DNA from 2 places in the Streptosporangium sp. NPDC049376 genome. Region 2 is predicted to be linked to the other one. Evidence: riboswitches for the same ligand, from Rfam matches in the RefSeq annotation. Region 2 holds a riboswitch; the other holds the start of a gene.
What was found. A riboswitch is a leader RNA that binds a small molecule or an ion and turns the genes downstream of it on or off. The one in region 2 is predicted to bind cyclic di-AMP.
Positions count from the first base shown of each region.

Region 1: another riboswitch for cyclic di-AMP. It lies ahead of ACIBVQ_RS36060 (C40 family peptidase); the one in region 2 lies ahead of ACIBVQ_RS16710 (hypothetical protein).

Region 1 is NZ_JBITMT010000025.1:17,801-21,743, forward strand. Features, by position in the region: gene ACIBVQ_RS36050 (branched-chain amino acid aminotransferase) at 1-889, opposite strand, end outside; gene ACIBVQ_RS36055 (3-isopropylmalate dehydrogenase) at 1,072-2,118, opposite strand; cyclic di-AMP (ydaO/yuaA leader) riboswitch at 2,267-2,481, shown strand; gene ACIBVQ_RS36060 (C40 family peptidase) at 2,469-3,176, shown strand; gene serA (phosphoglycerate dehydrogenase) at 3,702-3,943, opposite strand, start outside.
Region 2 is NZ_JBITMT010000005.1:256,376-260,318, forward strand. Features, by position in the region: gene ACIBVQ_RS16705 (lytic polysaccharide monooxygenase) at 7-927, opposite strand; cyclic di-AMP (ydaO/yuaA leader) riboswitch at 1,194-1,344, shown strand; gene ACIBVQ_RS16710 (hypothetical protein) at 1,590-2,210, shown strand; gene ACIBVQ_RS16715 (roadblock/LC7 domain-containing protein) at 2,506-2,889, opposite strand; gene ACIBVQ_RS16720 (hypothetical protein) at 2,960-3,541, opposite strand; gene ACIBVQ_RS16725 (DUF4032 domain-containing protein) at 3,694-3,943, opposite strand, start outside.

The sequences.
Region 1 (3,943 bases), on a different contig from region 2:
AGCCCGCCTGCCACTCCTCGATCGACAGGCGGCCCTCCTCGGCCGTCAGACCGAGTTCGGCGGCCAGGGAGAGGATCGAGTCACGGGTGATGCCGGGCAGGAGGGTGCCGGTCAGGGCGGGGGTGAGCAGCCGGTCGCCGTAGACGAAGAACAGGTTCATCCCGCCCATCTCCTCGACGTAGCGGTGCTCGTTGGCGTCGAGCCAGACGACCTGGTCACAGCCCTGCTCGACGGCCTGGCGCTGCGCGACGAAGGCCGCGGCGTAGTTGCCGCCGCACTTGGCGAAGCCGGTGCCGCCGGGGGCCGCGCGGGTGTACTCGGTGGACAGCCAGACCGAGACGGCCTTGGCCGCGCCGAAGTAGGCCGCCGCGGGAGAGGCGATCACCATGTAGCGGTAGGTCCGCGAGGGGTAGTTGACGCCGAGCGCGGGCTGGGTGGCGATCATGAAGGGGCGCAGGTAGAGGCTGTGGCCCTGGGTGGTCGGCACCCATTCGCGGTCGGTCTGCACGAGCAGTTCGATCGACTCGACGAAGGCCTCCTGCGGCAGTTCGGGCATGGCCATGCGCAGCGCCGACTGGTTGAAGCGGGCGGCGTTGGCGTACGGCCTGAAGCAGGCGATCGAGCCGTTCTCCTGCCGGTAGGCCTTCAGCCCCTCGAAGAGTTCCTGGGCGTAGTGGAAGACCGACGTCGCCGGGTCGAGGCTGAGCGGGCCGTACGGCGTGAGCCGCGCGTCGTGCCAGCCCTCCCCCTCGGTGTAGTCGATGGAGATCATGTGGTCGGTGAAGGTCTGACCGAATCCGGGATTCGCCAGTACCTGCTCGCGCTCGGCCGTGGAGCGAGCGTGGTCGGAGAGCTGCACGTCGAAGGTCAGCTTCTGAGCGGTGGTCATGGCGGCGGTCCTTCTCTTCGTGGCGGAGTGCACCTACGGTCCATTCTGGGACGGAGCAGGCACCGGAAAACTACTGCATATATGCCAAAATCCGGCAGCCTGCTCGGTGAGACGAACAAAAAAGACGCGCCCGGCGGCTCTGCTGAGCCACCGGGCGCGTCTGGGGTCGTGCGGGCGGCTTGTCAGCCGGCTACTCGGGCGGTGATGTCGTCGCCGATCTCGTGGGTGGTACGGCTCGCCCACCCGGTCTGGCGCTCGACCAGGTCCTCGGCCACGGCCTGCTCGACCTTGGCCGCCTCCTCGGTCAGGCCGAGGTGGTCCAGGAGCATGGCGACCGACAGGATCGTGGCGGTCGGGTCGGCCTTGCCCTGGCCCGCGATGTCCGGGGCGCTGCCGTGGACCGGCTCGAACATGCTGGGCGCGGTGCGGTCGGGGTTGACGTTCCCGCTGGCCGCGAGGCCGATGCCACCGGCGACGGCGGCGCCGAGGTCGGTGATGATGTCGCCGAAGAGGTTGTCGGTGACGATCACGTCGAACCGCTCCGGCTGGGTGACGAAGAACATCGAGGCCGCGTCGACGTGGTAGTAGTCGGTGGCGACGTCGGGGTACTCAAGGCTGACCCGGTCGACGGTACGGGACCACAGGTCACCGGCGAAGGTGAGGACGTTGGTCTTGTGGATCAGCGACAGCTTCTTGCGCGGCCTGCTGAGCGCCTTCTCGAAGGCGTAGCGGACGACGCGCTCGACACCGTAGGCGGTGTTCAGCGACTCCTGCGTGGCGATCTCGTACGGCGTGCCGCGGCGCAGCACACCACCGGCGCCCGCGTAGAGGCCCTCGGTGCCCTCGCGGATGACGACCATGTCGATGTCCTCGGGGCGGGAGCCGCCCAGCGGGGTCGCGACGCCGGGGAAGAGCTTGACCGGACGCAGGTTGACGTAGTGGTCGAGCTCGAAGCGGAGCTTGAGCAGCAACTCGCGCTCCAGGATGCCCGGCGGCACACTGGGGTCGCCGACCGCGCCGAGCAGGATCGCGTCGTAGCCGCGCAGTTCGTCGAGGACCGCCTCGGGAAGGACCTCACCGGTTCTGTGGTACCGGCCGGCACCCAGGTCGTAGGTGGTGGTCTCCACCTTCGTTCCGACGGCTTCGAGGACCTTCAGGCCCTCGGTGACGACCTCGGTCCCGATCCCGTCTCCAGGGATGACGGCCAGACGAACATTGCGCGAATCCATAACGGGCACCCTATCTGCTCTGTCTCGATAATCGAACCACCGATCTCACCCCTCGGACACTTCCCGCCCCGGAAGGCCCTGAAAAGTTTGTCCTATTTGCGATCTTTTGACCGTTTCGTTAAGGTCCTGGCCATTCGTATCGTCGCCTAATTCGCGCAGGCCATCCCCCTCTTTCGGTCCGCGCGGAGCCGGGGAACCACTTCCGGGGTCCACGGGGCGTCCGAGCCGCACTCCGTCTGGCGGAGCACGTTTCCGGCGTTTTCCACGAGGCCCCTCGGGGCGAGTCGGCGCCACCACGCGCCGTAGGGCGACCTCCACGCCCGAGCCCGACAGCTCACCCGGCCGGCCCTATGGAAGGAACGGTCCTGAACGGCAAGACCTACCCCCGTGTCCTGACCCTGATCGTCACCGGCTCGACCATCCTCGCGACACCCGCCGTCGCACTGGCGGACTCCTCCCTCACCACCACCTCCCCCACTCCTCTCCTCGCGCTCGCCGCCGCCGGATTCGCCCTCGCGCACCCGGCCCCCACCGCGGAGAGCTCCCGGACCCCGCTCACCGCTCCCGCCGTCGAACCCGCCCCGGCCGGATTCTCCGGGACCGCGCGGAAGGTCCCGGCCTGGAAGAAGGCGCTGAACTGGGCGATGTCCAAGCGCGGCACACCGTACGTCTGGGGTGGCACGGGCAGGGGCGGCTTCGACTGCTCGGGCCTGATGCTCCGCGCGTACGGCGCCGCGGGCATCCGGCTGCCCCGCACGACGACCCAGCAGTACTCCGCGTTCGCCAGGAAGATCTCCTGGAAGAACCTCAAGCCCGGTGACCTGGTCTTCTTCCACAACCTCGGTCACGTCGGCATGATCACCAAGCCCGGTTACATGGTCCACGCCCCGCGCAGCGGCGACGTGGTCAAGGTGGAGAAGCTGCAGGCCTGGCGCCGCGCCAGCTTCGCGGGAGCCGTACGGCCGGACCCCAAGGGGGTCGAACTCGCCGACGAGCGGGCCGAGCTGGACACGGCGATCAGGCAGTCGACCCAGGCCGGTACGGCCCTCGCCCGCTGACCCACGCCTCTCCCGGTCCCGGGCGCCGCACCGCCCGTGGCCCCGGAGGGACCCGGCTCAGGAGGAGTGCGGGGGCACTCCGCCGTTGTCGCGGCGGTCCAGCGCGGTCTGCAGGGCCTGGGCGGCCTCGTTCTCGTTGTCCTCGGGACGGTTCCAGGGATACATGTCGTACATGACGCTTCTCGTCTCGTTCGCACAGAGCTGGCTGAAGGAGGAAGGGGAGCCTGGACCCTGGTCACGGGCCCTCATCGGATCGCGGATCCGGATCACGGATCGACGGGAAACCGGGGCCGACGAACGCCATCACACCGCGGCGAGTTGCCGGCCCGCCCCTGTGTCAGGCCTCGCCGCGGCAGGTAATAAGTACGAGAACCTGGCGCATTACCAGCCATAATAACCGGCCCTCCGCAATCTGTCTCACCCCTCGTGCAGGCTTCTCATATATTGAGACGAGGCTCGGCCGGAAAAGCAGACGGCCGCCGCCCCGCGAACGGGGACGGCGGCCGTGGGAGCCGTGCTCCGGGATCAGTCGGCCAGGTCGACCGAGCGGCCGCTGTCGGCGCCGATCTCGCCGCCGATCTGGTCGATCACCTCGGCCGGGATGGCGGAGTCGACGGTCAGCGCGATGAGGGCCTTGCCGCCCTTGGCGTCCCTGGCGACCTGCATGGAGGCGATGTTGATGCCGTGGTCGCCGAGGATGCGGCCGACGACGCCGACGACGCCGGGGCGGTCGTCGTAGGTGAAGAACGACAGGTGGTCGGTCGGCT
Region 2 (3,943 bases):
ACCGGGTCACACGCGCTGCCAGAGCGCGGGGACGTTGGCGGGCTCCCAGCCGGGCAGGGAGGTGTGCGCCTGCAGGCACCGGTAGGCGGAGCCGCCGTAGGTCACCACGCTCCCGGCGTAGTAGGAGACACCGGCGGCCCAGGGCTGCGCGGGCGGCGTCGCGGTCGTCGTCAGCGTGGGCGTCGAGGTGTGGGAGACGGTCGGGGTGGGGGTCGGGGTGAGCGTCGGCGTCACCGTGGGTGTCGCCGTCACGGTCGCCGTGGCGGTCGGGGTCGGGGATGGGGTCGACACGTTGCCGAAGGTCACGTCGGAGCAGGTGTAGAACGCCTCGGCGCTGTCCGAGCGCTGCCAGATCGAGTAGATGATGTGGCGGCCGGTCTTCGGGGGCAGCTGGCCCTGGATGACGTACTCGCCGTTGACCTTGGACGGGTTCCTGACCTTCGCCAGCAGGGTGGAGTCCAGGTCCGACCACTTCAGCGGCTGGAGCGGGTCGAAGCCGTCCTTCGTGATGTAGATCTCGAAGGTGCCGGGGTGGTCGGCGGTGTAGGGGTAGCGGAAGGTGTAGGCGCCGCCGCCGGTAGGCATGGCCGTGGAGGGCCAGTCGGTGCGGGCCGCGTCGTAGGCCCGGTACTTGGCGCGTCCGGCGCTGCACAGCTGCCCGTCAGGGATGATCTCCCTGTGCTTTCCGTTGGCGGTGCCGATGTTCAACTCGTCCCAGTCGTAGAGCGGCTGGGTGTCCCATTTGCCGACGGCGGCCTTGCAGGCCGGGGTGTCGGGCGACTCCGGGTTCTCCAGATAGCAGGCGTAGACCCGGCTGACGGGTGTTCCCATCGATCCATGGGCGGACGCAGAACCGGCCATGACCGTCGAGAGCAGGACGGGTACGGCCGCCGCGGCGGCGATCGCACCAAGCTTCCGATTGTTCATGAAGGGCTTCTCCTGGGGGGTGTAAGGGCGGAGAACGTGCAGGTCAGGCCCATGATTACGGGTCAATTATTAGGTAAGTTTCCTAACAGTTTCACCGAACTTAACGCCATGGGCGGAGTGGGGTCAAGACCTGGCCAATGTCCCTTTCTTGGGGGTTGAAGGTAGATCTTCTGGGGTTTTCATGGCTTTTGCTTTGCTTTGTCCGTTTGTGGTGGGTAGTGTCCTAGTTGTTCTCGACCGGTGACTTGCCCCTCACGAGAAGGAGCGGTCGGTCGACGTCGAATCCCGAAGCCTCCCGAGGGCGACGGGAACCGGGGACCCACCTTTTGGGGTGAATCCGCCGCGACAACGCGGCGGTAGGGCAACTCCACCGCCCGAACCCGTCAGCTAACCCGGTAGACGAGATGGAGAGGAGATCCCCTCATGGATCACGTCGTCGCCTACCCACCGGCACGCACCGCCTTCGCGCGGATCGACTGAGACTTCCGCCGCGCCTGACCGCGGCACCCCCGCTCCGCACCGCGCTCCGTGTACGCCCGCCTGTTTCCTGGTGCGGCCTCTCTTCCCTGTGAGCGCTCACGCCCCGTGCCCCACTGATCGCCGAACGTCTTCGGCCCGGCACGAGCGGCTGTCCTGTTCCCTCGTGAAAGAGCCCTGTCTTCATGCGTTTCTCCGCTGCCCTGCGCCATCGTCTGCTCGCCGCCACCCTCCTGAGCGCGAGCGTCCTGACCTCCGCGGGTGTCGTCTCCGCGCTGCCCGCCGCAGCCGACACCGGCACCGGAACCACCGCCACCGCCCCGGCCGCCGCTGAGCCCGTCCTGCTCAAGGGCTCGACCAAGGCCTCCTACTTCTGGGACGACTCCTCCGGCCGCGCCGGTGACACCGGTCTGCCCGCGAGCGGCAAGCCCATGCAGAAGGGCATGATCGCCAGCCCGAGCTGGCCGCTGTTCACCGAGGGCTACGTCCTCTACAACGGCAAGAAGGCCAAGTTCTTCGTCGGCGACCGCGGCCCCGGCGTGCCGTCGAGCAGCGGCGTCATGATCGACCTCGACGCCAAGACCTTCGCCGACCTGACCGGCGGCAGCTTCAACTCCGACACGCTGGGCGTGGACGGTGTCGACGGCCAGGGGCACATCAAGGTCGAGTACGTCATCACCAAGTGGGGCGACGGCGTCGGCAAGAAGAACTACCCCGTGGCCTTCTCCAGCGGAGCCTGGAAGCTCATGGACCACAACCCGGCCACGCCGCCGCAGACCGCCCTGGCCGACGCGCCGCGGCCGTAACCCCTCATCGCGAAATATCCCCCAACCCCCTGAAATATCCCCCAGCCTCGAAGACCCCCGACCCCCTTCGGATCCCCGCTTCCTGAGATCCCCGAAGGTCCCGCTCCTCTCCCGGGACCCCTCCTCCGATCCCCCTCGGAGTCCGAGACCCCCTCAGGAAGGACGAGGGCGGGCACCCCGCACAGGTGCCCGCCCTCGTTCCGTGTTCACCGGCCGTGCCGTACGGCCCGCGGGCCGGACCCTCGGTCCCTCCTCGGCGTCGCGTGGTCCCTCGCGGTCGTCCTCGCCGCTCCGGTCACCGGGGCGTCCGGGCGCGGGAGGTGATGGCGGCCAGGTTCTCCGCCGTCCTGCGTCCCTCAAGCCGCAGCAATCCGAGGTTGGACCCCGGGCGGGCGAGGATCGTGAGGACGATCTTCGGGCCCGCGGTGTAGAGGAGCGCGTAGCCGCCGGCCGCGGAGACCAGCGTCTCCTCGAAGGTTCCCCTGCCCGTCATGTCTGCCATCCGGCGGCTGAGGGCCAGCAGCGCCGAGGAGAGGGCGCCGGTCTGCTCGGCGAAACCGCCGTCCAGGTCACTGGCTATCGTCAGGCCGTCCGCGCCGCACACGACGCTTCCGTCCACATCGGGTGTCCGCTCACGTAGCCGGGTCATCTCCTGGCGTACCTCGTCGCGGATTTCCACCGGCACCCTCCTTCTGGTCCGCTTCAGCGTCCGCGGTTTCATGGGCGTCATCGAAGGCGTCGGACCGGGCTCAGGCGAGTGCCCTCAGCGCGTTCCTCAGCCGGATGAGCAGGTCGACGTCGGCGGGGTCGCCCGCCGTCACGGTCCCCCCGGGAGCCCCGGCGGGAGGTCCGGTCGCGGGCGGGCACGGTGGCCCGGCCGTGTCGAAGCACCCTCGCGGGCCGGGCCGGTGCCGTTCCTCACGCGGGAACGGCGGGGCGGTGAGACCCCCGGCACGGGCGGTCAGGTGACCCGACAGGGACTGGAGACGATGCCGCGCCAGGGCCAGATCAGCGTGATGTACATCAAGACGGACATAAATCACGAGCAGGCCGTCGAACACCGTTTCCAATGGTTTTAGTAAATGGTATCCGTCGTCAGTGGTTATGATCACTTCACGGATTCCAGTGGGCTCGCCGGGGAGGCTCACGGCAAGGCCGTCGAGCATCGCCCGTAAGGTCTCGCCGAGCCCCCCGACGGCCCTGCCCGCGCCGGTTTCGCGGGCCGCGTCGCCGCCCGCCACGGCCGTCCCGCCGGTCTGGTCGATCAGCACCGCGTCCAGCGCGCCGGGGATGGCCATGGCCTCGGCCAGGCAGCCTTCGATTCCGAGCACGGGGTCCCCCTCGCCAACGACTCCACAACGCCGCCCGGTCAGCGTAGGGAAACCGCTCCGAACCCGGAGCTATTCATGAAAAGTCAGATATGGCGAGGAAAAGAATTCCGCCGGGCAGTAGAAGGTTTGTCAACCGGCGAGGGGAACGTTTACTACTCGTCGGGGAGGAGGGCTTTCTCGTCGGGTTTGTGGACAAGAACATTCTTCACATATGACTCGGTCGAGGCGGGCAGCCCGACGTCCTGCCCGGCTTTCTCGGAGATGAACCAGCGGTGGTCGAGCACCTCGTGGAAGAGCTGGGCCGGCTCCAGTTTGCGCCGCATGTTCGCCGGTACGGCCTCGATCGTCGGCTGGAACACCTCGGCCAGCCACCGGTGGGCCACGACCGCCTCGTCCTCGTGG